Regions from separate parts of the Bradyrhizobium sp. 482_C4_N1_8 genome, predicted to be linked through region 2. Evidence: predicted binding sites of a transcription regulator. Region 2 holds the regulator's gene; the other holds the start of a gene.
What was found. The regulator PhoB, encoded in region 2, activates phosphate uptake and scavenging genes when phosphate is short. The targets are predictions, from matches to a motif close to TGTCATNNANCTGTCAT.
Positions count from the first base shown of each region.

Region 1: the regulator PhoB is predicted to act here: its motif matches at 6,437-6,453, upstream of AB7Z56_RS06735 (YdcH family protein).

Region 1 covers NZ_CP197231.1:1,428,601-1,443,174, reverse strand. Annotated here, with positions in the region: gene AB7Z56_RS06755 (ABC transporter ATP-binding protein) at 1-370, opposite strand, end outside; gene AB7Z56_RS06750 (glycerol-3-phosphate dehydrogenase) at 446-1,906, opposite strand; gene AB7Z56_RS06745 (sensor domain-containing protein) at 2,043-4,721, opposite strand; gene AB7Z56_RS06740 (NAD(P)/FAD-dependent oxidoreductase) at 4,924-6,027, shown strand; gene AB7Z56_RS06735 (YdcH family protein) at 6,169-6,351, opposite strand; gene AB7Z56_RS06730 (YdcH family protein) at 6,681-6,887, shown strand; gene AB7Z56_RS06725 (hypothetical protein) at 7,016-7,234, shown strand; gene AB7Z56_RS06720 (hypothetical protein) at 7,256-7,507, shown strand; gene AB7Z56_RS06715 (GGDEF domain-containing protein) at 7,570-8,283, opposite strand; gene purE (5-(carboxyamino)imidazole ribonucleotide mutase) at 8,425-8,913, shown strand; gene AB7Z56_RS06705 (5-(carboxyamino)imidazole ribonucleotide synthase) at 8,910-10,016, shown strand; gene aqpZ (aquaporin Z) at 10,053-10,775, opposite strand; gene rpsU (30S ribosomal protein S21) at 11,040-11,339, shown strand; gene AB7Z56_RS06690 (tetratricopeptide repeat protein) at 11,484-12,137, shown strand; gene AB7Z56_RS06685 (hypothetical protein) at 12,224-13,183, opposite strand; gene AB7Z56_RS06680 (cupin domain-containing protein) at 13,277-13,561, opposite strand; gene AB7Z56_RS06675 (calcium:proton antiporter) at 13,575-14,574, opposite strand, start outside.
Region 2 covers NZ_CP197231.1:8,672,114-8,686,687, reverse strand. Annotated here, with positions in the region: gene AB7Z56_RS41225 (OmpA family protein) at 1-1,073, shown strand, start outside; gene AB7Z56_RS41220 (hypothetical protein) at 1,076-1,372, shown strand; gene AB7Z56_RS41215 (TetR/AcrR family transcriptional regulator) at 1,498-2,088, shown strand; gene AB7Z56_RS41210 (haloalkane dehalogenase) at 2,085-3,017, shown strand; gene AB7Z56_RS41205 (Rdx family protein) at 3,029-3,256, shown strand; gene AB7Z56_RS41200 (lysylphosphatidylglycerol synthase domain-containing protein) at 3,709-4,764, shown strand; gene AB7Z56_RS41195 (ATP-binding protein) at 4,797-6,095, shown strand; gene pstS (phosphate ABC transporter substrate-binding protein PstS) at 6,240-7,253, shown strand; gene pstC (phosphate ABC transporter permease subunit PstC) at 7,397-8,386, shown strand; gene pstA (phosphate ABC transporter permease PstA) at 8,388-9,233, shown strand; gene pstB (phosphate ABC transporter ATP-binding protein PstB) at 9,230-10,051, shown strand; gene phoU (phosphate signaling complex protein PhoU) at 10,063-10,779, shown strand; gene phoB (phosphate regulon transcriptional regulator PhoB) at 10,795-11,502, shown strand; gene AB7Z56_RS41160 (GcrA family cell cycle regulator) at 11,738-12,250, opposite strand; gene AB7Z56_RS41155 (aspartate aminotransferase family protein) at 12,707-13,915, shown strand; gene argF (ornithine carbamoyltransferase) at 13,915-14,574, shown strand, end outside.

The sequences.
Region 1 (14,574 bases), 7.2 Mb from region 2:
TGCCGGCCCGCTTCAGGCCGAAGGCGATGTTGTCGCGCACGGAGAGATGCGGAAACAGCGCGTAGTTCTGGAACATCATGTTGATCGGGCGTTCATGCGGCAGCGCCTGCGCGATGTCCCGGCCGCCGAGCAGGATGCGTCCCTCGTCCGGCGCCTCGAACCCGGCGAGCATGCGCAGCAGCGTGGTCTTGCCGCAGCCGCTGGGCCCGAGCAGCGCAAAGAACTCGCCGGCCTTGATCTCGAGCGACACGCCGTCCACGGCCCGGAACGTCCCGAACGTCTTGGCGACGCCCTCAATGCGCAGCAGCGGCTGCCCCGCCGCGGGAAGCGCATCCGCGCCGGCGTCTATCTTGGGCAATTCGTCCGTCATGGTCCCTGCCAACCCCGATTCCGCCGCACGCTAGCGGCCGATCGTCCCTATCTCAACCGGTTCGGAGCGCGTCGTTCACATCACATTCGCCATGAACATGGCCAGCGCGTCACGGTCCGCCGCGGGCATCGTCAGGCCGAGCTTGGAACGCCGCCACAGAATATCCTCGGGAAAGCGGGCCCATTCCCGGGTCATCAGATAGCGCACTTCGGCACCGGTCAGTTCGGGGCCGAAGGCGGGTCCAAGTTCGTCGCGCGTCTTCGCTTCGCCCAGCACGGCCGGCAAGCGCGAGCCATAGGCCGCGACCAGACGCTGAGCCTGCGTCTCCGACAGAAAGCGCCAGCGGTCGCGGGCGAGGTCGACTTCGGTGTCGAAACGATCCCAGGCAAAGTCTCCGCCGGGCAACGCGGCGCCGGCGGTCCAGGGCGGCGACATCGGATAGAACGGCGTCAGCCTCGTCACCGCGCGCTCGGCGCGCAGGCGCGAGGTGGTGACGTCGCCGCCGAACATCGTGATCAGCGGCGCCTTGCGCCGGCGCGCGTGGAACAGCGTCGTCCCGTCGCGCCGCCGCACGGACGCCAGCGTCAGGTTGACGCCGGAGACCGCGCGCACCACGTCGGTGGGCGCGACGCGCTCGCGGAAATAGCGGCTGGCGGCCTCGCAGAGATAGCTGACGTCAGCCCCAGGCATCGCCACGATCGCGGGATCACCGGTGAAATCACGAGTGACCGTGCCGATCAGCGTGAAATCGCGCTCAAGGGGGCTCGCGAAGATCAGCCGCCCATCGCTGTTTTGGAAGACGTAGACGTTATCGGACTCGAACAGCCGCGGCACGATGATCTGGCTCATCTGCATGGCCGCCATGGCAGGCTGCGGCTGGCGCAGCACGGTCTCTGCGACGATCGACGTCCAGCCGCCGGTGGCATTGGCCAGCGCCCGGGCCGTGACCACGCGGCGATGGCCACGATCGACCACCGCGAGGCGCCATGTGTCGGTTCGATCGGCGCGGACACAGCGCGTCCCGGTCCGGATCGCAGCGCCGCGTTCGGCGGCGTCCAGCGCCGTCAGCACCACCAGGCGGGAATCATCGACGACGCAGTCCGAATATTCGAAAGCCGTTCCGAACGGGCGCTTCAGCGCGTTGCCGACCGGATGATGCGTGATGTCGAGGGTGGTCGCGGCAGGCAGGCCGCTCCGACCGGTGAGGCCGTCATAGAGGTATAAGCCGGCACGCAGCAGCCAGGGTGGACGCTCCTCGGAATGGGCCGGGATCACGAAGCGCATCGGCCGGACCAGATGCGGCGCGATGGCAAGCCACGTCCGGCGCTCGGCCAACGCCCGGCGCACCCGCCGAAAACCGCGGCGTTCCAGCACCGACAGATCGCCATGGATCAGCCGTGGCGTCGCGGATGACGCCGCGCCGCCGAGATCGCCCTGCTCCAGCAGAATGACCCGCAGGCCGCGGCCGGCCGCATCGCGGGCGAGGCTGACACCGTTCAGGCCACCGCCGATGATCGCAAGGTCGTAATCCGCCATGAAGCCGTCGAATGGGAGCTAGCGCCCGCCATCACTAGAGCCATTTCCATTCCGATGAAATCGGAACGAGGCTTTGGATTCTTGTTTTGACGCGTTTTCTTTGCGCGAACCGGTATCCGCTTGGCTCGATAACGCTCTAGCCGGTCTTCAGCGCAAGCTCCATGGTCTCGGCGCGGCCGACGAGGCCGGCATATTTGCCGATCGGCAGCGGCTTGCCGAGCAGGTAGCCCTGCACGCCGTCGCAGCCCTCCTTGGCAAGAAAGACGAGCTGATCGAGGGTCTCGACGCCCTCGGCGATGATCGACATTTCGAGGCCGTGGCCGAGATCGATCACGGCGCGGACGATAGCCGCCGATTGCGGGTTGCGGCCGAGATTCATGATGAAGGCGCGGTCGATCTTGATCTTGTCGAACGGGAACGCCTGGAGATAGCTCAGCGAAGAGTAACCGCTGCCGAAATCATCCATGGAGATGCGCACACCGAGCGCCTTCAGCCGGCGCAGCAGTGCAAGACCCCGATCAAAGTCCTCGATCAGCACGCCTTCGGTGATTTCCAGCTCGAGCCGGCCGGGTGCCAGGCCCGTCTCGATCAGGATTGAATGGACCAGCCCGACCACGTCGCCGTGCATGAACTGCGCCGGCGACAAATTGACCGCGACCTGGAGCGGCTTCGGCCAGGACGCCGCCTCGCGGCAGGCCTCGCGCAGGATCCACTCGCCCATCTCGACGATCAGGCCGCTCTCCTCCGCGATCGGGATGAACTCGGCCGGCGAGACCTGGCCGCGCACCGGATGCTGCCAGCGCGCCAGCGCTTCGAAGCCGATAATCTCGCTCTCGGCGACGCTGTGGCGCGCGATGCCCTGCGGCTGGAACGCGAGCGACAATTCGCCGTTCTTGATCGCTTTCGACAGGTCCTGGTGCAGCACGCGGCGGTCGCGGATCTGCTGGTCCATCTCCGGCTGGTAAAGGCCGATCGTGCCGCGCGACTTCTGCTTGGCGCGGAACAGCGCCGCGCCGGCATTGGCCAGCAGCGATGCGCCGTCGGCACCATTATGCGGGAAGATCGACATGCCGGTGGTGACGCCGGCGCGGACCGCCCGGCCGTCGATCTGAAATTCCTGGGCAACGGCCTCGCCGAGTTGCTGCGCCAGCGCAAGGCCCGCCTCCGGCTGCTTGCCGTCGATGATGAGGCCGAACTCGTCGCCGGACAGGCGCGCCACCACGCCGCCGCGCGCGGAATCCTGAAGCCGCTGGGCCACCTCGATCAACAGCTTGTCGCCGAGCGCATGACCGAAGACGTCGTTGACCTCCTTGAGGCCGTCGAGGTCGAGGCAGAGCACGGCGAACTCCTCGCTGGTGCCTTCGCAGGCCTCGATCATCTGGGTCAGCGCCTGGAGGAAGGCGGCGCGGTTCGGCAGATCGGTCAGGCCGTCGTGATAGGCCATGTGCGCCATGCGCGACTCGGTCTGCCGGCGGTCGGTGACGTCTTCGTGGGTCTTGATCAGATATTGCGGCTCGCCGGCATCGCTGAGCACGGTCGCCCGCCGGGTCAGGAACAGCCGCAGGCCGTCCTTGGTGGAGATCGGGTGCTCCTCGGTAATCATCCCGCGCTTCTTGATCGCGGCCTCGTCGCGCGCGATGATCAGCTTGGCTTCCTTGGGATTGAAGATGTCGGAGGCGGTCAGGCCCGTGGCCTCCTCGCGCCGGCGGTTGAGGATGGTCTCCGCGCTGCGATTGGCGAGCAGGTAGCGGCCGTCCTTGACCTGCTCCACGATCAGCGCCACCGGAATGTTGTCGACCACGAGCTCCAGGAACTTCTTCGTGCTCTCCAGCTCCTGCGACAGCGAGCGGCGGTCGGTGATATCCTCGAACACGAGCATCAGGAATTCGGGCTTGTTGCTCTCGTCGCGGACCACGATCCGGATCGAGGCAACCATGCGCCGTTCACCGGCGCGGTCGACCTCGAATTCATTGCGGAACTGGCCGTCCGGCGAATTCAGTGCCGCCTTGTCGGCCGCCTCGATGCTGGCCGTCGAGATGGGCGCGAACAGCTCCCGCGCATTCTTGCCGACGGCGTGGTCGCGCGAGAACCCCCAGAACCGTTCATAGGCGCTGTTGGCGAAGATGTAGCGACCGTCCTCGATGTTCTTCGCGGCGACGCAGGCCGGCACGTGGTCCAGCACGGTTTCCAGGAATTGCTTGGTGGAGGCGAGCTGCCGTGACAGCTTGCGCTGATCGCTGACGTCCAGATGCGTCGCGACCGAGCCGCCGTTCGGCAACACGAAATATTTCACTAGGATGGCGCGGCCATCAGGCAGTTCGGTGATCAGGCCGTTGGGGCTCGCCGCCTTCTCGTAGAACTCATCGTCGGAGACACCGCCGAGGACGTCGCGCTTGCGCCTGAGTTCGAGGATGTCGTAGCCGGTCATCCCGGTCCACAGATCCGAGCGCGCCAGGCCGTAGATCTCGAGATAGCGGTCGTTGCAGAACATGATGCGTCGTTGCGCATCCGTCATCACCACGCCCTGGTTGAGATTGTTCATGGCGGAGGAGACGAAGGCGTTGCGCCGCAGCTGCAAGCGCTTGGTGCGGCGCAGCGAGGAATGGATCCACAGCGCGATGGCGGCCAGGAACGCACAGACGACGATGCCGCCGATCAGCGCTTCCCAGACCAAATTGGGATCGAGCTTGCCTGGTGGCGCGAAGCTGTCCGAGAGCGCAAAGGCGCGCGCAGGCGCGACCGCGCTGCCCAGGCACACGACGGCCTGCACAGCAATCGGAAGCGTGCTGCCCACGTGCCAGTTCTTCTCAGCCATCAGCCACCCGCGCTTTCAACGTCGGATTGTCTGGCTTCACGGGTTTGGATCGGGTAAACGCCTGTACGCGCAACAGAAAAATGTGACGCCAAATACGGCAATTGCCCTGACATGATAAATGCTTCCTTAATGGAAAACGGCCCGGTGCCGTGGTTCTCAGGCCTGATGCCACCGATGCTTTCAATGGATACACTGCACAACCATGGATAGGGTCGACTGCGTCGTCATCGGAGCCGGCGTGGTCGGGCTCGCGGTGGCTCGAAAGCTTGCCCAGGCCGGGCGCGAGGTGATCGTGCTCGAGGAAGCCGAGGCCATCGGCACCATCACCTCCTCGCGCAACAGCGAGGTGATCCATGCCGGGATCTATTACCGCGCCGGCAGCTGGATGGCGCGCATGTGCGTCAGCGGCAAGCATGAGCTGTACCGCTACTGCGGCGAGCGCGGCATCCCGCACAAGAACTGCGGCAAGCTGATCGTCGCGACCAGCGCCAAGGAGACCGAGAAGCTGCAATCGATCAAGGCGCATGCCGAGGCCAATGGCGTGCTCGACATGCAGCTGCTCACGGGCGAAGCCGCACGCGCGCTGGAGCCGGCGCTCGCCTGCGATGCCGCGCTGCTCTCGCCATCGACCGGCATCATCGACAGCCACGCCTACATGCTCTCGCTGCGCGGCGAGGCCGAGGCGGCCGGCGCGGCCTTTGCGTTTCACACCCCGCTGATCCGCGCCAAGGCAGCCGGCGATGTGATCGAGATCGAGGCCGGCGGCGAAGCGCCGATGACGCTGCAATGCGGCCTGCTCGTCAACGCCGCCGGGCTCTCGGCGACAACGGTCGCACGCCATATCGACGGCATGCCGATCGACCGGATTCCGCCGGCCTATCTCGCCAAGGGAAACTATTTCAGCTGCAACGCCAGAGCACCATTCTCGCACCTGATCTATCCGGTGCCCGAGCCAGGCGGGCTCGGCGTGCATCTGACGCTGGACATGGCCGGGCAGGCACGCTTCGGCCCCGACGTGGAGTGGATCGAGACGATCAATTACGAGGTCGATCCGTCACGCGCCGAACGCTTCTATCCGGCGATCCGGAGATACTGGCCGACGCTGCCCGACGGCGCGCTGATGCCGAGCTATTCAGGCATTCGCCCGAAGATCGTGCCGCCGGCGGTGGCCACGCAGGATTTTCTGATGCAGGGCCCGCGCGATCACGGCGTCGAAGGCCTGATCAACCTGTTCGGCATCGAATCGCCGGGACTGACGTCGTCGCTCGCGATCGCGGATCACGTCGCTGAGCTCGCAGGCATCTAGGGGATTTTCCATCGGAGCGGAAAGGCTCCAAGCGCCGCGCAAATAACTTTGCACGCTGCGCACCTTCATGCAGGGATGAGCGCAACAGCTCTCACCCCTGCATGAAAGGGTAAGTTCAACTCTACACTGTTACAGGGGTTACTAGTGGAGCGTGTCGCCGGTGTGCTTCAAACGCTCGATCTGGTCCTTGACCATCAACTTCCGTCGCTTCAACTCAACAATTTGCAGGTCGTCTGTTGAAAGGTGCACGAGAGCTTCGTGCAATTCGTTTTCGAGCGTTTTGTGCTTCCGTTCCAATTCAACCAGATGTGCCTGAATTGTCATTCGAAACCTCCTCGGTAGGGGGAAACCTTGGATTCGATCCGGACAAACAAGTGTACATCACCGATTCGTTCTGTCGATATGTATCCGTCGTCGCAGCGTCATTTTTGAAAATTCATATGTAACGAATCGTGAGTAAGGAACCACGCTGGAAAAATCCATGATATCAACGTGCTTGCGCAACGCCGCAACGAATCGTCGAAATATCTTGCGAGAGTTCGGTGAGCGGCGGCCCGAGATCGCTTGCGATCACGGCGCGCAAGGACGATAATTTCCACAGGGCATCCACAGCCTTGAATCTCACGCCCATCGGGTTTTCGGCCACCGCGAACATGACCAATGAAGACGAGCGTGAGCTCGAAGCCGAGCTCACCCGGTTGCAGCAAGAACACCGAGATCTCGACGCCGCGATCGATGCGATGCATCAATCGCCTGCCCCCGACCTGTTGCGGTTACAACGGTTGAAGAAGCGCAAGCTGTTGTTGCGCGACCGTATCGCGTTCATCGAAGACCAGATCACGCCGGACATCATCGCCTGAACCGCGAGGCCCTTTTTCGTGGCAGCACGCCGCATCCGAATCCGCTTGACTCGAAAAGAACAAAATAGGAACATTTGGACATCCCAACGCCCCAGGAAACGCCCAGGAAACCCCCGAGGACAACGCAGATGTCGGCAACCGCCCTTCTCGACAACAGCCATTATGAACAGGCCTGCGACCAGGCGATCGCGATGTGCGACGGCAATCTGCGTAGCACCATCAAGGCGCTGATCATGGCCAACGAATATCTGGAAGCAGAGCTGGAAGAATTACAGGCGGCGATTTCAGCCGGCTGCATTCCCGAGACCGCACGCAGCAAGGTGCGGAGCAACAGCAGCGCCGCCTGAGTTCAACATCGGAGCAACGCCATGTCGGATGTGACCTACTACGTTGCAATGCCCTTCCTGATCGATGCCGACGGATCGCCTGTCGCGGGCGCCGCGGAGGAATGCCAGAGCTCGGCGGCCGCGTTGCGGCGCGCCGAGATCCTGGCGCACGGTGCCGGCCATATCGGCGCGGTTGCGTTCAGCCGCAGCGGCGATCCCATGACCGGCGAATTCGGCGACGCCACGCTGCTGCGTAAATTCGGCAACGTGCCGGAAGATCTGGCCACGCTGTAAGGGTTGTTGCTTGAGCATGATCTCCGCGCAACGCGGTCCGCATTTGTCGCGAAGATCGTGCCCTAGTTGCTGACCAGCCTGATCAGCGGCTCGTGCCGCCGGTGCGCCTTGCGCACATACATGGCGGCATCAGCCTCCTCCAGCGCGCGGCCTGCATCGGACTGCGCCCCCAGCAGCGCGACACCTGCGGAGGCGCCCGCGGTCACGCGCTGACCGCGAAAGGCAAACGACAATTCGTCGATCGCCTGCTCGAAGGCCGCTGCCTTCGCCTTGGCGTCGGTCTCGCTGAGATTCCAGAGCAGCAACGCAAACTCGTCGCCACCAAGCCGGCCGACCACGTCCGAGGCGCGGACCTGCCGCGTCAGGGTGGCCGCAATCGCCTTGAGCACCTCGTCTCCGGCGGCATGGCCGAAGGAATCGTTGATGGGCTTCAGGCGATCGACGTCGAGGACGATCAGCGCGCCGCTGGCGCGGTAGCGCTTCATGTAGGCGATGGCGCGCGCGAGCTCGCGCTCGAAGCCGCGCCGGTTCGGAATCTCGAGCAGGAAATCGGTGTCGGCCGCAGCTTCCAGTTCCGCGACCCGGCGTTCCGCCTCCTTGAGCTTGCCCCGCAAGCCGCGGATGGTCGCCCTGAGGTCGTCGGCGGCCGACGCTCCGCGCCGCGCCGGCTTGGCCGAGCGCTTCGCCAGTCGCCTGGGGGCGGCTTTGGAGCGGCTGGCGCTGGTCTTTCGGCCCTTTTTGGCCTTCGCAGCGCTCGCCCTTTTTGGTTTCTTCATGGGCATCCTGCTCAATGAAGGCTTGCGGGGATTCACCAAGACAGGATAGTGCATTCCCTTCTCCTTGCCACCGCCTTGCGAGCCACCGGCCGGAACCGTTAATCTGGCCTATCTTTCTGTTTTCCGAGCACAATTGACGTCATGACCGCGCCGATCGCCATCATCATGGGAAGCCAGTCGGACTGGGATACGATGCGGCATGCCGCCGACACGCTCGCAGCGCTCGGCGTTGCCGCCGATACCCGCATCGTTTCGGCACACCGCACCCCCGACCGGCTGTTTGCATTCGCCAAGGGCGCCAAGGCGGCGGGCTACAAGGTCATTATCGCCGGCGCGGGCGGCGCTGCGCATCTGCCCGGCATGGCGGCGGCGCTGACGGAACTGCCCGTGTTCGGCGTTCCCGTCGAATCCAGGACGCTCAAGGGCATCGATTCGCTCTATTCGATCGTGCAGATGCCCGCGGGCATCCCGGTCGGCACCCTCGCCATCGGCAAGGCCGGCGCGATCAACGCGGCGCTGCTTGCGGCTTCAGTGCTCGCATTGTCCGATCCGGCCCTGGCCGACCGTCTCGCCGCCTGGCGCAAGGCACAGACCGAGGCGGTTGCGGAGCGCCCGGAGGACAAGGCGTGACTGACGCAAAGCAGGTGAAGCTGAAGCCCGGCGACACCATCGGAATCCTCGGCGGCGGACAATTGGGGCGGATGCTCGCCATGGCTGCGGCGCGGCTCGGCCTGCGCTGCCAGGTATTCTCGCCCGATCCGGACTCGCCCGCCTTCGACGTCGTGCTGAACGCGACCTGCGCCGAATATGCCGACGTCGAAGCGCTCGAGCTGTTCGCCAACGACGTCGACGTCATCACCTACGAATTCGAGAACGTGCCGTCTGCCGCCGCGATGGTGCTGGACGCGCGCCGCCCGGTGCTGCCCAACCGCAAGATCCTCGAGACCACCCAGGACCGGCTCGCCGAGAAGGATTTCGTGACGCGGCTCGGCATCGGCACCGCAGCCTATGCCGACGTCACCTCGGTCTCCTCGCTGCGCGAGGCGATCGTCCGGATCGGCCTCCCTGCGGTGCTGAAAACCCGCCGCTTCGGCTACGACGGCAAGGGCCAGGCCATCATCCGCGAGGGCGACGACATCGCCAAGGTGTGGACCAGCCTCGCCACCAAATCGGCGATCCTCGAAGCCTTCATCCCGTACGAGCGCGAAATCTCCGTGATTGCGGCGCGCTCGGCGACCGGCCAGGTCGAGTGCTTCGACGTCACCGAGAACGAGCACCGCGACCACATTCTGAAGATATCCCGCGCCCCCGCACAGATTCCGGATGCGCTCGCGGAAGAAGCGCGCAGCATCGCCGGCAAGATCGCCGGGGCGCTCGATTATGTCGGCGTGCTCGCGGTCGAGATGTTCGTGCTCGCCAACGGCACCGGGCCGAAGGTGCTGGTCAACGAGATCGCTCCGCGCGTGCACAATTCCGGACACTGGACGCTCGACGGCGCCTCAGTCTCGCAGTTCGAGCAGCACATCCGCGCCATTGCCGGCTGGCCGCTCGGCAAGGCCGTGCGCCACGGCGAAATCGTCACCATGACCAATCTGATCGGCGACGAGATCAACGATTACGAGAAGTGGCTGAGCGTGCCGGGCGTGACCGTGCACATCTACGGCAAGGGCGCGCCGCGCCCCGGCCGCAAGATGGGCCACGTCACCGAAGTCAGGCCGACGAAGGGCAAGTAGCGGGACCGCGGCGCATGCCGCGATCCCGCCTTTCGATCAGGCCGTCTTCACGCCCGCGACGACGCCAGAGGGCTCCTCGCTGAGCCAGCGATAGAGCACCCCGCCCAGCGCGCCGCCGATCAGCGGAGCGACCCAGAACAGCCAGAGCTGCGACAGCGCCCAGCCGCCGACGAACAGTGCGGGCCCGGTGCTGCGCGCCGGGTTCACCGACGTGTTGGTGACGGGGATGCTGACGAGATGGATCATCACCAGCGCGAGCCCGATCGCGAGCGGAGCGAAGCCCGCGGGCGCGCGGCCATGGGTGGCGCCCATGATGACGAACAGGAACATCATGGTCATCACCACCTCGGTGACGAAGCAGGCGATCAGGCTGTACTGGCCGGGCGAATGCGCGTCGTAGCCGTTCGACGCAAAACCCTTGCTGACGTCGAATCCGGGAGCACCGCTGGCGATTATGTAAAGCAGCTGGGCGGCGACGATCGCGCCGCAGACCTGTGCGATCACGTAAGGCAGGATCTGTCCCGCCGGGAAGCGTCCTCCGGCGGCAAGCCCGACGGTGACGGCCGGGTTGAGGTGGCAGCCCGAGATGTGCCCGATTGCATAGGCCATGGTGACGACGCTTAAGCCGAACGCCAGGGACACGCCGACCAGGCCGATTCCGACCTGCGGAAAGCCGGCGGCGATCACCGCGCTGCCGCAGCCTGCGAATGTGAGCCAGAATGTGCCGATCGCCTCGGCAGCGTATTTCTTCATATCCATGTGACGTCTCCCCTAATTCCAGGAATTTCCGGAGCAAAGCTCCGGGAACTGCCCCACCCTTGGCGCCGAATCACCCAAATCGGGGCCGTACGGAGGTATTTTCGCCTTATTTAATGGCTGAACTTGGCCCGAAAATCTGCTTGGCAGGTGGACATCGCGGGTTTTGTCTGATACATCCGCGCCCTCAAGGTTAAGGGCTTGTGCGTTTCGCCATCCCCTTTGACTTACCAGAATTCAAATCCGATCCACTGAAGAGGATGCCGCGTGCAGGTTCTCGTTCGCGATAACAATGTCGATCAAGCCCTCAAGGCGCTGAAGAAGAAGATGCAGCGTGAGGGAATTTTCCGCGAGATGAAGCTCCGCGGTCATTACGAGAAGCCCTCCGAGAAGAAGGCCCGTGAAAAGGCCGAGGCCGTGCGCCGCGCGCGCAAGCTGGCCCGCAAGAAGCTGCAGCGCGAAGGCCTGCTGCCGATGAAGCCGAAGCCGGTGTTCGGCGCCGGTCCCGGTGGTGATCGTGGCGGCCGTAGCAGCGGCCCGGGTGCGGGTCCGCGCGGACCGCGCTGATTCCGCCTGACTTGCAAGACTTCAGTTTTCCAAGACTTCAGTTTTCGATGACGCGGGCCCTTGGCCCGCGTTATTGTTTTGTGAGCGGTGCCTTCTCTGGGACGGGGGCACTACCGATGCGGCACCAGCGCGAGCGAACCGTAGATGGCCTCCCCTTTCCCCGAACGCCGCTTGGCGCGGCTACGCCAGATCTGGCGACAGCCGTTCGCGCTCGGCTTGATGGGGATCGTGCTGTGCGGCTGCTCCTTCGATCTCGGCTCCATGATGCCCGAGAAGGAGAAGCCGCAGGAGGCGCCCAAGGCGGCTGCGACGGCCGCCGACAGCGCGGTCAGCGCCGGCAATGTCAGCGAGGCCCAGGCTCACACCGCAAAAGGCCAGACCCTGGCAAAGGCGGGGGAGACGGCTGGCGCGCTGGACGAGTTCAACCGGGCCGTCGCGCTCGATCCCTATAACGCGCAGGCACTTTATGGTCGCGCCCTGATCTATCAGGGCAACAACGAGCATAATTTCGCCATCGCCGATTTCAGCGCCGCCAACGGGCTCAATCCGCAAAAGGTCGAGCCGTTGCTCGGCCGCGCCATCAGCTATCTCGCCCTCGGCAAGGTCAAGGAAGCGGCGGCCGATCTCGATGAGGCCTCTGAGGTCGATCCGCACAACGCGCAGGTGTGGACCACGCGCGGACAGGCCTATGAGCGGCTGGGTGACAAGGCCAAGGCGGCCACATCCTACAACAAGGCGGTCGCGCTACGTCCACGCGACGATACCGCCCGCAGCGGTCTCGCCCGCGTCGGCGGCTGACAGCGCGGCTAGAGCTGCTCGTTTTGACGCGTTTTCTTCACGCGAAGCGGTGTCCACGTCGCTCGAAGACGCTCTCAGCCACCGCCTTAATCGGGGGTGGCGCTCTTCGGCAGGACGGAGTGGAACATCGACTTCATGCCCGACAGCATCTCGTCGGCGACATTGGTCTTCTTCGGCCGCGGCATGGTCGCGCCGGCATCGGCACGCAGGTCGAGTGGCGGCGCGATCACCGGCACCGGAATGTCGGCCGGCGGCGTCATCCGGTTCGGATCGTCGTTGCCGATCGAGGCGGTGTAGGGCGGATTGACCGGCGACGCGCCGCCATTGCCATAGGCTTCGGACGAAGGCGTCGACACCGTGATCGGCGGCGGCAGCGGACGGAGCGCGGACGGCTCAGCAGGAATGACGCGCGGGGCTTCCGGGGTGCGGGAGGCTTCCCGAACCGCAGGCTCCGGCGATCTCTCGACCGACTTGGTTTCAGCCGGCCGGGCTTCGGAAGGCTTGCTCTCGGAAGACTTGGTTTCGGAAGATCTGGCCTCGGCGGCCTTGCCCTCAGGCGACTTGCGCAGGCGCTCGATCGCGGCGCGCGCGAGATCGTTGGCGTCGGGCGTCGCAGCCGGGGACGCCGGTGCCGAATTGGCCTCGACCACCGGGGTGGTGGCGGGAGCCGTGACAGCCGGAGCGGACTTGGCGGCCGCCTTCTCACGCGCCGGGTTGCGGCCGCGCGGGCCGGCCTCGGCGGGAGCAACGTCCGCGGCCTTGGTCTCGGCCGGGTGTTCGCCGGATTTGTCGGCCGGCTTCTCGGCCGCCGCCTTGTCGGTCACGCTCTTCTCGGAGACGCCTTTGGCCTTGACGCCGGGCGCCGGGAGGTTGGCCACATCGGAGGGCTTGCCGCTCTTGCCGGCATCGGCAGGCGCTACCACGGCCGCGGGGGCATCGGCCGCCGGCTTGGCGTTGATGTAGTGGTTAACGATGTACGCCCCGATGATCGTCGCGAGCACCGAGGGGAGAATATCCATCGAGATTTTAGCGAGGTATTTCAGCATTTCTCGGCCACTCCCCGCGCGATCAGATGCGGGAACTTTGGGGCATTGTAAGGGATCAACTGCGACGGATCGATGGCAAAGGGTTCGCCCGCCTTACGGCTTCAGCTCGATCTCAAGGAACACGATCTCGGTTGAGGTTTCGTTAAGTACGTCGTGTTGGACGCCGGCCTTGCGAAAGTAAGATTTTCCGGCCGCGAGCTGCGCCTTGGAACGCTCGCCGCCGGGCGCCACGATGGTCATCTCGCCGGCGACGACGGGAACAATGACATAGTCCATGCCGTGGGTGTGATGCCCGGTCGCGCTGCCCGGGTCGAGCCGCCACTCGGTCACCCGGACCTGCTCGTTGTCGATCTGAACCTCGGATTTGGCGGCAAGCATCGGGAATTTCCTTCTACGGCACGAAAACCATGAACACGTAGACGGCAAATACCACCATATGGACCAGCCCGAACAGGACATTGGTCCTGCCGGTGCCGAAGGTCAGCATGCTCAACAAGAATGTCAGGAACAGGAGTGCGGTGTTCGCCGGGTTCAGGCCCAGCACGAGCGGCTGGTCGAGCAGGTAGGTGGCGATCCCGACCGCCGGAATGGTCAGGCCGATGGTTGCGAGCGAGGACCCGAGCGCCAGGTTGATGCTCTTCTGGAGGTCGTTCTTGCGCGCCGCCGCAATCGCCGAGACACCCTCCGGCATCAGGATCAGGAGGGCGACGAGGAGGCCCGCGAACGCCGGCGGGGCGCCGATCTGAACGGCGACCGCGTCCACCACCAGCGAGAACTTCTTGGCGAGGAGGACGACCGCCAGCAGCGAGATCAGCAGCAGCACGATGCTGAGCACCAGCATTCTGCCCGACAAATGCGCCTCCCCGCCCTCGCCGTCCGCCCTCTCGTGGACGAAGTAGTCCTTGTGCAGGACGGTCTGGGTGTAGAGGAACACGCCGTAGAGCACGATCGTTGCGAGATCGACGAAGCCGAGCTGGAGCGTCGAATAGATCGGGCCCGGCGTCGTCAGCGTGTAGTTGGGCATGATCAGGGTGATGGTTGCCATCGCAATCAGCACGCTGAGATAGACGTTGGCGCCCGAGACCTGAAAGCCCTGCTCGCGATAGCGCATGCCGCCGATGAAGACGCAGAGGCCGACCAGGCCGTTGCAGACGATCATCACGACCGCGAACACGGTGTCGCGGGCGAGCTCCGGGGCCGGCTTGTCGCCCAGCATGATCGTGGTGATCAGTGCGACCTCGATGATGGTCACCGCCAGCGTCAGCAGCAGCGTGCCATAGGGCTCGCCGATGCGCTCGGCGATCACCTCGGAATGATGAACGGCCGCGAAGACGGTGCCGAACAGGATCACCAGGAGCACGATCGCGAACAGGGCTCCGCCCGCCGTCAGC
Region 2 (14,574 bases):
AGCGTGACGTGGTGCGGGTGACGCTGTCCGGCTCCGCGCCCCTGCCGTCGATGAAGGCGCGCCTGACCGAGGCCGCGCGCAAGGAGGTCAACGGGACCGAGGTCGCCGATCAGATGGGCCTGGCCAGGGGCGCACCGCCGCGGTTCGAGGCCGCAGCGATGCTGCTGCTCGACCAGATCGGCAAGCTCAAGGACGGCAAGATCACGATCACCGACACCAAGGTCAATCTGTCGGGCATGGCGCGCGACCTCGGCGGCCGTGAGGCGATCGCGGCCGCGCTCAAGAACCTGCCGGAGGGCTTTTCGGTCGCCGCCAACGATGTCAAGGCGCCGCCCTACATCTTCCAGGCCTACAAGGACCCGGTTGCTGCGACGGTGACGCTGACGGGCTACGTGCCTGACAACAACGTGCACGCGGCCATTGCAACGAGTGCCTCGCGAAAGTTCTTCACCGAAAAGGTCGTCGACAATCTCAAGGCCAGCGTCGGCGCACCCGGCTCCTTCAATACTGCCGTGGTCGCAGCGCTAGGCGGGCTGTCGCGGCTGTCGACCGGTACGCTCGTGGTGTCCGATCGCGAGGTGAAGCTGTCGGGTGACGCGCTCTACGAAGGGGCCGCCAACGACATCCGCGCAGGCCTCGGCAAGGACTTCCCGAAGAACTGGCAGTACAAGCCGGAGATTACGGTGAAGCCTGCCGCGGGCCCGGTCGACGGCACGGTCTGCCAGCAATTGTTCACGGAGCTCCTGAACAAGGGCAAGATCCGCTTCGCAACGAAACGCGCCGACATCGACCCGGATTCCGCCGGCATTCTCGACCACCTGATCGAGACGGCGCTGCGCTGCCCCACCACCAATATCGAGGTGGCCGGGCACACCGATGCCGACGGTGAGGACTCCTTCAACCAGGCTCTCTCGGAGAAGCGCGCGCAGGCCGTGATCGACTATCTGGTCAAGGCCGGGCTGCCGGCCACCCGCTTCACCCCGGTCGGCTATGGCGCCACGCAGCCCCTCGCCGGCAATGACACCGACGAAGGCAAGGCGCAGAACCGCCGCATCGAATTTCTGGTGAGGTGACGATGCCCTATCTCGTCTCATTCCATCTGGGCTGGCTGATCGGCTCGCTGCTGCTGGGCTTTTGCATGGGCTGGATCTCGGTGGTCCAGCGCGGCAACGGTACCTCGAAGGTGACCGCGCGCTGGCTCGCCGTGCTTGCCGCCGCCCTGGTCGCAGCCTCCTTCGCGCATGTGGTGCCCGGCCGCTTCGGCTATTGGCTCGATCTCGGGCTGGTCATGTTCGCCTGCTACCTAGTCGGCTGCACCATCGGCGCCTGGCTTCGCGACAGGGTGGTCTCGCGGAGCCAGCCGGCGGCCTGAGTCCTTGGGCTCTCTCGGAGGGCGGGCCTCTATCCAACATTGCGATAACGGCCTGATCGGCAAGCAAATTGCTGAACGATCAGAATGCGCTTGACATTAATACGTACGTACGTATTAATTCCCTCGTGCCAAAGCCCTCACTCAAAGACGCCATCCTCGATGCCGGCCTGAAGGTCATGTTCAGGACCGGCTATCACGGCACCAGCGTGCGCGACGTCACCGCTGCGGCAGGCGCGCCGCAGGGGTCCTTCACCAACCATTTTCGCTCCAAAGAGATATTCGCCTCCGAGGTGCTCGACCGCTACTTCGACACCACGAGGGGACTGGTCGCGCAGGCACTCGACGACACCTCGCTGACGCCGCGCGCGCGGCTGCGGCGCTATCTCGACATCATCACCGGCCGGCTCGAGGCCGACGGCTATGGCCGCGGCTGCCTGATCGGTGATCTCAGCCTGGAGGCATCGGCCAGCAGCGAAATGCTGCGTGTACGTCTCGCCGAAATCTTCGCCCAATGGCGCGCGCCGTTCGCCGCTTGCATCAGGGACGCCCAGACGTGCCGCGAGATCGCATCCGATTTCGAGCCCGAAGAGCTTGCCGATTTCCTGCTCGCGTCCTGGCAGGGCGCGATCCTGCGCATGAAGGTCGACCGAAATCCCAACGCCCTCGAACGTTTCAAGACCATCGCCTTTCAAACCGTCTTCAGGGAGCTGACATGAGCAAGCCAACTGAAATCGAGATTCTCAAAACGTCTGTGCTGGGAGGCACGATGGCCTATCGCGAGGCGGGAGATCGCGATGCGCCCGTTGCCCTGTTCTTGCACGGCAACCCGACGTCGTCACATATCTGGCGCAACATCCTGCCGCTTGTATCGCCGGTCGCACATTGCATCGCGCCCGATCTCGTCGGCTTCGGCCAATCCGGCAAGCCCGACATCGGCTATCGCTTCGTCGACCACGTCCGCTATCTCGATGCATTCATCGAACAGCGCGGCATCAAATCGGCCTACCTCGTCGCGCAGGACTGGGGCACCGCGCTCGCGTTCCATCTCGCCGCGCGCCGGCCGGATTTCGTGCGCGGCCTTGCCTTCATGGAGTTCATCCGCCCGATGCCGACCTGGCAGGACTTTCACCACACCGAGGTCGCGGAGGAGCAGGACCACGCCGAGGCGGCGAGGGCGGCGTTCCGCAAATTCAGGACGCCGGGCGAGGGCGAAGCGATGATCCTCGAGGCGAACGCGTTCGTCGAACGCGTGCTGCCCGGTGGCATCGTTCGCAAGCTCGGCGAGGACGAGATGGCGCCTTACCGTGCGCCATTCCCGACGCCGGAGAGCCGCCGGCCCGTTCTCGCCTTTCCCCGCGAACTGCCGATCGCGGGTGAGCCTGCCGACGTCTACGAGATGCTCCAATCCGCGCATGCGGCGCTGGCTGCATCGTCCTATCCGAAGCTGTTGTTCTCGGGCATGCCCGGCGCGCTCGTCGCGCCCGAATTCGCCGAGCGGTTCGCAGCCTCGCTGAATCACTGCGCATTGGTGCGCCTCGGACCTGGGCTGCACTTTCTCCAGGAGGATCACCCCGAGGCGATCGGCCGCTCCGTCGCCGGCTGGATCGCCGGCATCGAGGCCGTGCGCCAGCAGCGCGCTGCCTGAAGGCGGGCGAGATGGCTGATGTGACCATCATCTATTGTCGTCCCTGCGGCTACGAGAAGCGCGCCAAGGACGCCGCTGCTGCGCTGCGGCAGCATCTGGCGCTGGAGGCGGCTCTCGTGCCCGCCAAGGGTGGGATCTTCCAGGTCAAGGTCGGCGACAGCATCGTCGCCAGCCGCAGGAAGGGCCACTTTCCCGGTACCGACGAAATCGTGGCCGCCGTCACTTCCGCGTGGCACTGATCCGGGGCGGATTCCGATCGCTTCCTGAGGCCGCTACCGTCGCCGCGGCCTTTCGGCCCACCTGAATCCCTGAACAACAGCGCCGGCCACCCCCTCTTTCGCCAGGCGGGGGCGGCCCATGGATTGACGTCGGCTTAAGTCGTGACGGAACATTGTGCGGTCGAAATCATCAAAACTTCATGGCGCCTGCGCAGGATTGCCATGGAGATTCGCGTCAGTCTTGCCGCCGAAAGCGCCAATCCGTGCATCAGGAGCCCGCAACCCTGCCTAAAATATTGAAGGCACGAGTTTTTGTTCGAATTGCTGAATTCCACTCCGCCCCAAAACGCGCTAGTGGAAGGGCATGGGGCATGCGCGATGCCGGAGCCGGCGGCAAGGGTTCGTTGAATGCCTGTGCGTCGTCCGCCTGTCCGCCGGCCACCCCGGCCGCTGAAGCGTTGTTCGAGGTCTAGATGCTGGAAGCCATACGCAGGGCGATGACGTTTCTGCGCCAGAAGCAAGTCCTGCATAAGCTTGGAGTTGTGATCAGCGTCGCGGTCATCGGCATCGCTTGCTATGTGCTCTACCACATGCTGCGGGGCATCGACGTCAACGAGGTCCTCGAAGCGATCAAGAGCACCGAGCCGAGCCAGATCGCGATGGCGGCGCTGTTCGTGGCCGCGGGCTATTTCACCCTGACCTTCTACGATCTGTTCGCCGTGCGCGCGATCGGTCACGCCCATGTGCCCTACCGCATCAATGCGCTTGCCGCCTTCACCAGCTATTCGATCGGCCACAATGTCGGCGCCAGCGTCTTCACCGGCGGCGCGGTGCGCTACCGCATCTATTCGGCCTATGGCCTGAACGCGATCGACGTCGCAAAGATCTGCTTCCTCGCCGGCCTGACCTTCTGGCTCGGCAATGCCGCGGTGCTCGGCCTCGGCATCTCCTACCATCCGGAAGCCGCTGCCGCGATCGACCAGCTTCCGCCCTGGCTGAACCGGATGCTGGCGATGATGATCATCGCGGGGCTGGTCGCCTATGTGGTCTGGGTCTGGACCCAGCCGCGGGTGGTCGGCCGCGGGCCCTGGACCGTGGTGCTGCCGGGCGGCCCGCTGACGCTGCTCCAGATCGCCATTGGCATCATCGATCTCGGCTTCTGTGCGCTGGCGATGTACGTGCTGGTCCCGGACGAGCCCAATCTCGGCTTCGTCGTGGTGGCGGTGATCTTCGTCTCGGCGACGCTGCTCGGTTTCGCCAGCCACTCGCCGGGAGGGCTCGGCGTGTTCGATGCCGCCATGCTGGTCGGCCTCTGGCAGATGGACCGCGAGGAACTGCTGGGTGGCATGCTCCTGTTCCGCGTCCTCTATTATCTCTCCCCCTTCGTCATATCTGTAATCTTGCTGACGTTTCGCGAGGTTATAATCGGCGCTCGATCGAAGCGCTTGCAGCAGGCGGCGCTCAAGCTCGACCCCGGCCCGGCGCGTGAAGCCGCCTATGTGAGAGAGCGCAGCGACACCGGCGCCTGACCGGCGCATCCCCTTAGGAGAAGCCCGCCCCGATGGCGATCGACGCCCCATCTTCTCCCTCCGCGCAGCCCTGGTCCGACCGGCTGCGGCACTCGACCGTCATCCTGATCGCCGCGGCGCTGGCGCTGTCGGTGGTGGTCTCGCTCGGCGAATTGTCGGTGATGCGGGCGGCGACGGTGTTCCTCTGCATCGCGGCCGCAGCGCTGATCCCCTGGCGGCTGCACGACAATGCCGCCTCGCGCGACGACACCCGCCGCGTCAACCCGGTCGAGAGCGCGGCGGTGGCCGCGGTCGTCGCCGGCATGCCGGATCCGGCGGTGCTGCTCGACCGCGCCGGGCGTGTCATCCATCTCAATGCCGCCGCCGCCCAGCTGGCGCCGGCACTGCGCAAGAACGAGCTCGCCCAGTTCGCGCTGCGCTCGCCGGAGATCATCACGGCGCTGCGGGAGTCGATCGCGACCACCGAGCCGCGGCGCACGACCTATCTCGACCATGTGCCGGTCGACCGCTGGATGGAGCTGACCATCACACCGGTGCCGGTGCCGACCTCCTTCGGCGGCGCCGACAAATGCATGCTGATGACATTCCACGACCAGACGCCGCTGCGCCGGGTCGAGGAGATGCGCGCAGACTTCGTCGCCAATGCCAGCCACGAGCTGCGCACGCCGCTCGCCGCGCTGTCGGGTTTCATCGACACGCTCCAGGGCCAGGCCAAGGACGATCCCAAGGCACGCGAGCGGTTCCTCGGCATCATGCACAACCAGGCGACCCGGATGGCGCGCCTGATCGACGATCTGCTCTCGCTGTCGCGGGTCGAGCTGTCGGCCCATGTGCGGCCCGACACCCTGGTCGACCTGCTGCCGATCATCTTCCAGGTCGCCGACGGGCTCGAGCCGCTGGCGCGGGAGCGCCAGGTCGAGGTCGAAACCCATCTGCCTGAGACCCCGGTGATGATCGCGGGCGATCGCGAGGAATTGCTCCGCCTGTTCGAGAACCTGATCGAAAACGCCCTCAAATACGGGGCGTCGGGCGGACGTGTCATCGTGTCGCTGGCCGCCGCGGCAGCCACTGATGGAACTCAGGAAATCCGGGTCCTGGTCCGCGATTTCGGACCCGGCATCGCGCCCGAGCATCTGCCGCGACTGACCGAGCGGTTCTACCGGGTCGACGTCGGCGACAGCCGCTCGCAGGGCGGGACGGGGCTCGGATTATCGCTGGTGAAACATATTCTTAACCGCCATCGCGGCCGGCTTTTGATCGAGAGCGTGCCCAAGCAGGGCGCCGTTTTCACGGCCTGTTTTCCCCAGGCGAAGACCGCGGCTTCAACCTGATATTCAAGCGATTTCAATCGCTTGGCCGTGTCATCCAGCTGTCACGAAACCTTCGTAAAAGCACAGCCGACCGCTCCTAAAGGGGCGGCACGGGGAGCGCGATCGGGCGCGGATGGCGCTTCGCTCCCCTGTATGGAGACCACCATGAATTTCATCAAAACTATCGTCGCTGCCGGCTTGGTCGCCGCATCGGCGACGGCGGCGTTTGCTGCCGACATCACGGGTGCCGGTGCGACGTTCCCGTTCCCGATCTATTCCAAGTGGGCTGACGCCTACAAGAAGGAGACCGGCAACGGTCTGAACTACCAGTCGATCGGCTCGGGCGGCGGCATCAAGCAGATCCAGGCCAAGACCGTGACCTTCGGCGCCAGCGACGCGCCGCTCAAGGCCGAGCAGCTCGAGAAGGACGGCCTCGTCCAGTGGCCGATGGTGATGGGCGCCATCGTTCCGGTCGTCAACATCGAGGGCGTGAAGCCCGGCGAGCTGGTGTTCGACGGCGAGACCCTGGCCAGCATCTATCTCGGCAAGATCACCAAGTGGGACGACGCCGCGATCAAGAAGCTCAATCCGAACGTGAAGCTGCCGTCGGACGCGATCACCGTGGTCCGCCGCTCGGATGGTTCGGGCACCACCTTCAACTTCACCAACTACCTCGCCAAGGCCAGCGCGGACTGGAAGAGCAAGGTCGGTGAGGGCACGGCGGTCGAGTGGCCGGTCGGCGTCGGCGCCAAGGGCAACGAAGGCGTGTCGGGCAACATCAGCCAGACCAAGAACTCGATCGGCTACGTCGAGTACGCCTATGCCAAGCAGAACAAGCTGACCTACACCGGTCTCGTCAACAAGGCCGGCAAGCCGGTGCAGCCGACCGTCGAGGCCTTCCAGGCCGCGGCTTCCAATGCCGACTGGGCCAAGGCGCCCGGCTACTACGTCATCCTGACCGACCAGCCCGGCGACAAGTCCTGGCCGATCACGGCGGCGACCTTCATCCTCATGCACAAGGATGCCACCGACAAGGCAGCCTCGCAGGAAGCCATCAAGTTCTTCCGCTGGGCCTTCAAGAGCGGCGGCAAGGCGGCTGAAGAACTCGACTACATCCCGATGCCGGACCCGGTCGTCCAGCTGATCGAGAAGACCTGGGCTGCCGAGATCAAGAGCTAAGCGCTCTTGTCCCGGACTGGGCGCCGGGATCTCACAAGACCTCCGCTCCGGATCGGCCTCGCGCCGCATCCGGAGCGCAAGACCAACAACAAGACCGACAACAAGCGTATATCAAACGGGCACAGGGGATCGGCGTGGCAGAGATGGCCGTTCAGAGCGATGTAATCGACGACGCCGGACCGTATGACCGCGCCAAGGCCTTGGGCGCCTTCAAGCTCGGCGACCTCACCTTCTACTGGATCACGCGGCTGTCCGCGATCTCGGTGCTCCTCATCCTCGGTGGCATCATCATCTCGCTGATCGTCGGCGCGTTCCCGGCGATGAAGGAATACGGCTTCGCCTTCCTGTGGACGCAGCGCTGGGCGCCGTCGGCAGATCCGCCCGTGCTCGGCGCGCTCGGCCCGATCTACGGCACGCTCATCACCTCCTTCATCGCGATGGCGATCGCCATTCCGGTCGGTCTCGGCATTGCGATCTTTCTGACCGAGCTCTGCCCGCAATGGGCGCGCCGCCCGATCGGCATGGCGATCGAGCTGCTCGCCGGCATTCCCTCGATCATCTACGGCATGTGGGGCTTCTTCGTGCTCGGCCCGTTCCTGGCCAACACGTTCCAGCCCTTCATGATCAAGATCTTCGACGGCGTCCCCGTGCTGGGCGCGATCTTCGCAGGCCCGCCGTCCTATCTCAGCCTGTTCAACGCGGCGCTGATCCTCGCCATCATGGTGCTGCCCTTCATCACCTCGATCTCGGTCGACGTGTTCAAGACGGTCCCGCCGGTGCTCAAGGAAGCCGCCTACGGCGTCGGCTGCACCACCTGGGAAGTCGTGCGCAGCGTGGTGATCCCCTACACCCGCGTCGGCGTCATCGGCGGTGTCATGCTGGCGCTCGGCCGCGCGCTCGGCGAGACCATGGCGGTGACCTTCATCATCGGCAACTCGTTCCGCATCTCGTCGTCGATCTTTGCCCCGGGCACCACGATCTCGGCGGCGATCGCATCGGAGTTCGCCGAGAGCGACGGCCTGCACCAGTCCGGCCTGATCCTGCTCGGCCTGCTGCTGTTCGTGCTGACATTCTTCGTGCTCGCGGCTGCACGGTTGATGCTGATGCGTCTTGAAAAGAAGGCGGGGAAGTAACATGAACCCGATCTACGCACGCCGCCGCCGCATGGACATCGTCATCCGTGTGCTCTGCCTGGCTGCCGCTGCCTTCGGCGTCACATGGCTCGCGCTGATCCTGATGACGCTGCTCTACAACGGCATTGCCGGCCTGAACCTGGAGCTCTTCGTTGCGGACACGCCGCCTCCGGGCTCGACCGAGGGCGGCCTGCGCAACGCCATCGTGGGTTCGATCATCATGACCGTGCTCGGCGTCGGCATCGGCGCGCCGCTCGGTCTGTTCGCCGGCACCTATCTCGCCGAGTACGGCCGCAACGACCGCCTGACCTCGGTGATCCGCTTCATCAACGACATCCTGCTCTCGGCGCCCTCGATCATCATCGGCCTGTTCATCTATGGTGCGGTGGTGGTGCCGATGCGCGGCTTCTCGGCGATTGCCGGCTGCCTCGCGCTTGCGGTGATCGTCATCCCGGTGGTGCTGCGCACGACCGAGGACATGCTGCTGCTGGTGCCGAACGCACTGCGTGAGGCGGCCTCGGCGCTCGGCCTGCCGCGCTCGCTGGTGATCAAGCGCATCGCCTATCGCGCGGCGCGCTCGGGCCTCATCACCGGCGTGATGCTGGCCACCGCCCGCGTCGCCGGCGAGACCGCGCCGCTGCTCTTCACCGCGCTGTCGAACCAGTTCTTCAGCCTGGGTCTGAACAAGACGATGGCGAACCTGCCGGTCACCATCAATAATTTCGTGCAGAGCCCCTACGCCTACTGGAAGCAGCTCGCCTGGAGCGGCGCGCTGCTCATCACCCTGACCGTTCTTGCCCTGAATATTGGCGCGCGCATTCTGAGCGCCGAGAGGACCGCAAAATGAGTGATCTTTCCGTATCGATGAGCGCGGCCGGTGGTTTGCCCCAGGCGCCGGTGCTGCCCGAAGCTCCGGCCAAGGTGACGGTGCGCAACCTCAATTTCTATTACGGCGAGCACCACGCGCTGAAGAACATCAATCTGGCGCTCGGCACCAACCGCGTCACGGCGTTCATCGGCCCGTCGGGCTGCGGCAAGTCGACCCTGCTGCGCATCTTCAATCGGATGTACGACCTCTATCCGGGCCAGCGCGTCACCGGTCAGCTCATGCTCGACCAGACCAACGTCCTCGACCCCAAGCTGGACCTCAATTTGCTGCGCGCCCGCGTCGGCATGGTGTTCCAGAAGCCGACGCCGTTCCCGATGACGATCTACGAGAACATCGCCTTCGGCATCCGCCTTTACGAGAAGATCTCGAAGTCCGAGATGGACGACCGCGTCGAGAAGGCGCTGCGCGGTGGCGCGCTGTGGAACGAGGTCAAGGACAAGCTCAACGCCTCCGGCCTGTCGCTCTCCGGCGGCCAGCAGCAGCGCCTCTGCATCGCCCGCACGGTCGCGGTGCGGCCCGAGGTGATCTTGTTCGACGAGCCCTGCTCGGCGCTCGACCCGATCTCGACCGCCAAGGTCGAGGAGCTGATCCAGGAGCTGTCCGAGAACTACACGATCGCGATCGTCACCCACAACATGCAGCAGGCGGCGCGCGTCTCCGACAAGACCGCCTTCATGTATCTCGGCGAGCTGATCGAGTTCGACGACACCAGCAAGATCTTCACGTCGCCGACCGACCGGCGCACGCAGGATTACATCACCGGCCGGTTCGGCTGAGGAGACGGAACATGGGTTCTGAACATACCGCAAAGGCCTTCGACACCGACCTCCAGGAGCTCACGCGCCTGGTCGCCGAGATGGGCGGCATCGCCGAGCGCATGATCGTCGATTCCGTCGACGCGCTTATCCGCCGCGACGTCGCGCTCGGCCAGCGCGTCGTGACCATCGACGCCGAGCTCGACGCGCTCCAGAAGAAGATCGAGGAGCGCGCCGTTCTCACCATCGCGCGCCGCCAGCCGATGGCGGTGGATCTGCGCGAGATCGTCGGCGCCATGCGCGTCGCGACCGATCTCGAGCGGATCGGCGACCTCGCCAAGAACATGGGCAAGCGCGTCGCGGCGCTGGAGACGGATTTCCATCCGCTCAAGCTGTTCCGCGGTCTGGAGCACATGACCGACCTCGTGCAGCAACAAGTCAAGTCGGTGCTGGATGCCTATGCCGCGCACGATCTGCCGGCGGCGATGGCGGTGTGGAAGGGCGACGAGGAAGTCGACGCCATCTGCACCTCGCTGTTCCGCGAGCTCCTCACCTACATGATGGAGGATCCGCGCAACATCTCGTTCTGCATCCATCTGATGTTCTGCGCCAAGAACATCGAGCGCATCGGTGACCACGCCACCAACATCGCCGAGACCGTGTTCTACATGATCGAGGGCCAGGCGATCACCGACAAGCGGCCGAAGGGCGACATGACGACCTTCGCCACGACGGTCCCGAACACTTAAGGAGCGACGAACACCATGGGCGCACGCATTATGGTGGTTGAGGACGAGGAAGCTCTCACCGAGCTTCTCCGCTACAACCTCGAAGGCGACGGCTATGACGTCGAGACGGTGATGCGCGGCGACGACGCCGACACCCGCCTCAAGGAGCACATCCCCGATTTGATCGTGCTCGACTGGATGCTGCCGGGCCTCTCCGGCATCGAGCTGTGCCGGCGGCTGCGCACCCGGCCCGAGACCAAGCAGCTCCCGATCATCATGCTCACCGCGCGCGGCGAGGAGAGCGAGCGGGTGCGGGGCCTTGCGACCGGCGCCGACGACTACATCGTCAAGCCGTTCTCGGTGCCGGAGCTGCTGGCACGCGTGAAGGGCCTGCTCAGGCGCGCCAGCCCCGAGCGGCTCGCCACCGTGCTCGCCTATGGCGACATCGAGCTCGACCGCGACAAGCGCCGCGTGGCGCGCTCGGGCCGGCCGATCGATCTCGGTCCGACCGAATATCGCCTGCTGGAGTTCTTCCTGGAGCATCCCGGCCGCGTGTTCTCGCGCGAGCAGCTGCTCGACAGCGTCTGGGGCCGTGACATCTACATCGACGAGCGCACCGTCGACGTCCATATCGGCCGCCTGCGCAAGCTGCTCAATCTCGGCCGCGAGCAGGACCCGATCCGCACCGTCCGCGGCGCGGGCTACGCACTGGACGATCGCTTTGCGAAGGCGGAGCAGGCGTAGCTCGGTGAGCTGCGGCCACACTCTCGGTGTCGTCCCGGACAAGCGCAAGCGCGGGTCCGGGACACCCACAGCGAGCGGTTATTTTGTGAAAAGGTAACTCCGAGTCCCCGTAGCCACATCTTGCGGTGGTTAAGGGTCCCGGATCTGCGCGCGCTCGAGGCGCGCTTGTCCGGGACGACATCGGATTTGTTGAGCCGCCATCGTGTGACGGCTCCTTTCTGAGCTCAGAACGACTTCAGCGCGGACCCGGCTTCGCCGGCGCGCGCCGGCGATCGGCCGCGGGCTGATACGCCACGCGCGAGTGCTGGGCGCAGTAGGGCAGGCCGGAGAGCGCCTTGCCGCCGCAGAAGAAGAAATCCGGGCTCGAGGGATCGCCGACCGGCCAGTGGCAGGTGGCCTCGTTCAGCTCCAGCAGCGACAGCCGCTGGCTCATCGGCACGACGTTGTCGTAGGTGACCGGTTCGGCCTCGACCTCGACTTCGAAGGCCTGCGCCAGCGCGGTGTTGCCGCGCGCGATCGGGCGTGTCACCCGCATCATGTGCTGGGCGGGGCGCGCCTTGCGCGGCCGCGGCGCTGCCGATGAAGGGCTCTTGGCGCGGCCCGACAGGCCGAGCCGGTGCACTTTGCCGATTACGGCATTGCGGGTCACATTGCCGAGTTCAGCGGCGATCTGGCTGGCCGAAAGTCCGGCCTCCCAGAGCTTTTTCAGCTGCTCGACGCGATCATCCGACCAGGTCAAAACGGTCATTGCACCCTTTCCTTCGCCGGCGCCTGCCATCCTGGCGGCCGCACGGCGAATGCCTAAGCTTCGAAAAACCCGTGCCGCCAGAATCCCTTAAGGCTCGCCGGGCGCACCAGATGCGCCCGAACGCTTACGCCGGTACATGAGGACTTAGAGGATCAGAACTGCTGCACGAGATGTCGTATCTGACAAGCCAAACGCTACAATATGGCGTGACTCACGCGCAAGAGTCCGCCGACTCGCTTCCACATGTTCCGTGGCGGAAATACGCAAAATCGCCACCGCAAGACTACGGATTCTGCGTTTCGCGAGGCTTTCCGGGCGGCATTGACACCGGTTTCACCAGGCATAAGATAGTCAGGCGTGCCGCCCTTAAAAGGCGGCACGTTTCGTTTTCCGGGCCGGTCAATGGTGCGTTGCGCAATGCACGCTCACACCGTCCGCAACATTCAAGTGATCGTCATGACTAACAGCGCAGCGCCGCATTTGCTCCCCGTTTTCGCCAGGTCCGACCTCGGTTTCGAGCGCGGTGAAGGCTGCTGGCTGATTGCGACCAATGGCGATCGCTATCTCGATTTCACCTCGGGTGTGGCGGTGAATGCGCTCGGCCATGCTCATCCTGCGTTGGTCAAGGCGTTGCAAGAGCAGGCCACCAAACTCTGGCACATGTCGAACCTGTTCCAGAGCCCGGACGGCGAGAAGCTCGCCGCGCGTCTGTGCAACGAAAGCTTCGCGGACTTCGTGTTCTTCTGCAATTCCGGCGCCGAAGCGCTGGAAGGTGTGATCAAGCTGGTCCGCCATCATCACTTCTCCAAGGGTCATCCGGAACGTTACCGCATCATCACCTTCGAAGGCGCCTTCCACGGCCGCACGCTGGCAACGCTCGCCGCGACCGGTTCGGCAAAATATCTCGAAGGGTTTGGCCCGCCGATGGACGGCTTCGACCAGGTCCCGCATGGCGATATCGAAGCCGTCAAGAAGGCGATCGGTCCGCAGACCGCCGGCATCCTGATCGAGCCGATCCAGGGCGAGGGCGGCGTGCGTTCGGCAACGCCCGCCTTCCTGAAGGCGTTGCGCCAGCTCTGCGATGAGAAGGGCCTGCTGCTCGCGTTCGACGAGGTGCAGACTGGCATGGGCCGCACCGGCGATCTGTTCGCGCATCGCCGCACCGGCGTCACGCCTGACGTGATGTCGCTGGCCAAGGCGCTCGGTGGTGGCTTCCCGATCGGCGCGGTGCTGGCGACCGCGGACGCGGCTGCCGGCATGGGGCCCGGCTCGCACGGCTCGACCTTCGGCGGCAATCCCCTCGCGATCTCGGCTGCCAATGCCGTGCTCGACGTCATGCTCAAGCCCGGCTTCTTCGACCACGTGCAGAAGATGTCGCTGCTGCTCAAGCAGAAGCTCGCCTCCGTGATCGATCGTTATCCCGACATCGTCAGCGAAGTGCGCGGCGAAGGCCTTCTGATCGGCATCAAGGCCGTGGTGCCATCCGGCGATCTTGGCGCGGCGTTGCGCAACGAAAAATTGCTCACGGTCGGCGCCGGCGACAATGTCGTGCGCTTCCTGCCGCCCTTGATCGTCACCGAAGCCGAAATCGAGGACAGCGTCGGGCGGCTCGAGCGCGCCTGCGCCGCGATCTCGTCCAGTCAGACCAAGCGGGCGGCGAGCTGATGAGCAAGTCCCCGAAGCACTTTCTGGATATCAACGAGCTCCCGTTGTCGGAGCTCAAGAGCATGCTCGCGGCCTCCTCCGCCATGAAGGCGAAGCAGAAAGCGCACCAGCCGGTGAAGCCGCTGGAAGGCAAGACGCTGGCGATGATCTTCGAGCGTCCGTCCACCCGCACCCGCGTCTCGTTCGACGTCGCCATGCGCCAGCTCGGTGGCGAGCCGATCATGCTGACCGGCGCCGAGATGCAGCTCGGCCGCGGCGAGACCATCGCCGACACGGCGCGCGTGCTGTCGCGCTATGTCGACGCCATCATGATCCGCATCCTCAATCACGAGGCCCTGCTGGAGCTGGCGGAATATGCGACGGTGCCCGTCATCAACGGCCTGACACGGCGCTCGCACCCTTGCCAGGTGATGGCCGACCTCATGACCTACGAAGAGCATCGCGGCCCGATCGAGGGCAGGACGGTGGCCTGGACCGGCGACGACAACAACGTGCTGGCGTCCTGGGCGCATGCCGCCGAGCGTTTCAAGTTCAAGCTCAATGTCGCGACGCCGCCGGAGCTTGCGCCGAAAAAGGTGATGCGGGACTTCATCAAGGCCACCGGCGCGCCGATCGTGCTCGGCACCGATCCCGAGGCTGCCGTGAAGGGGGCCGACTGC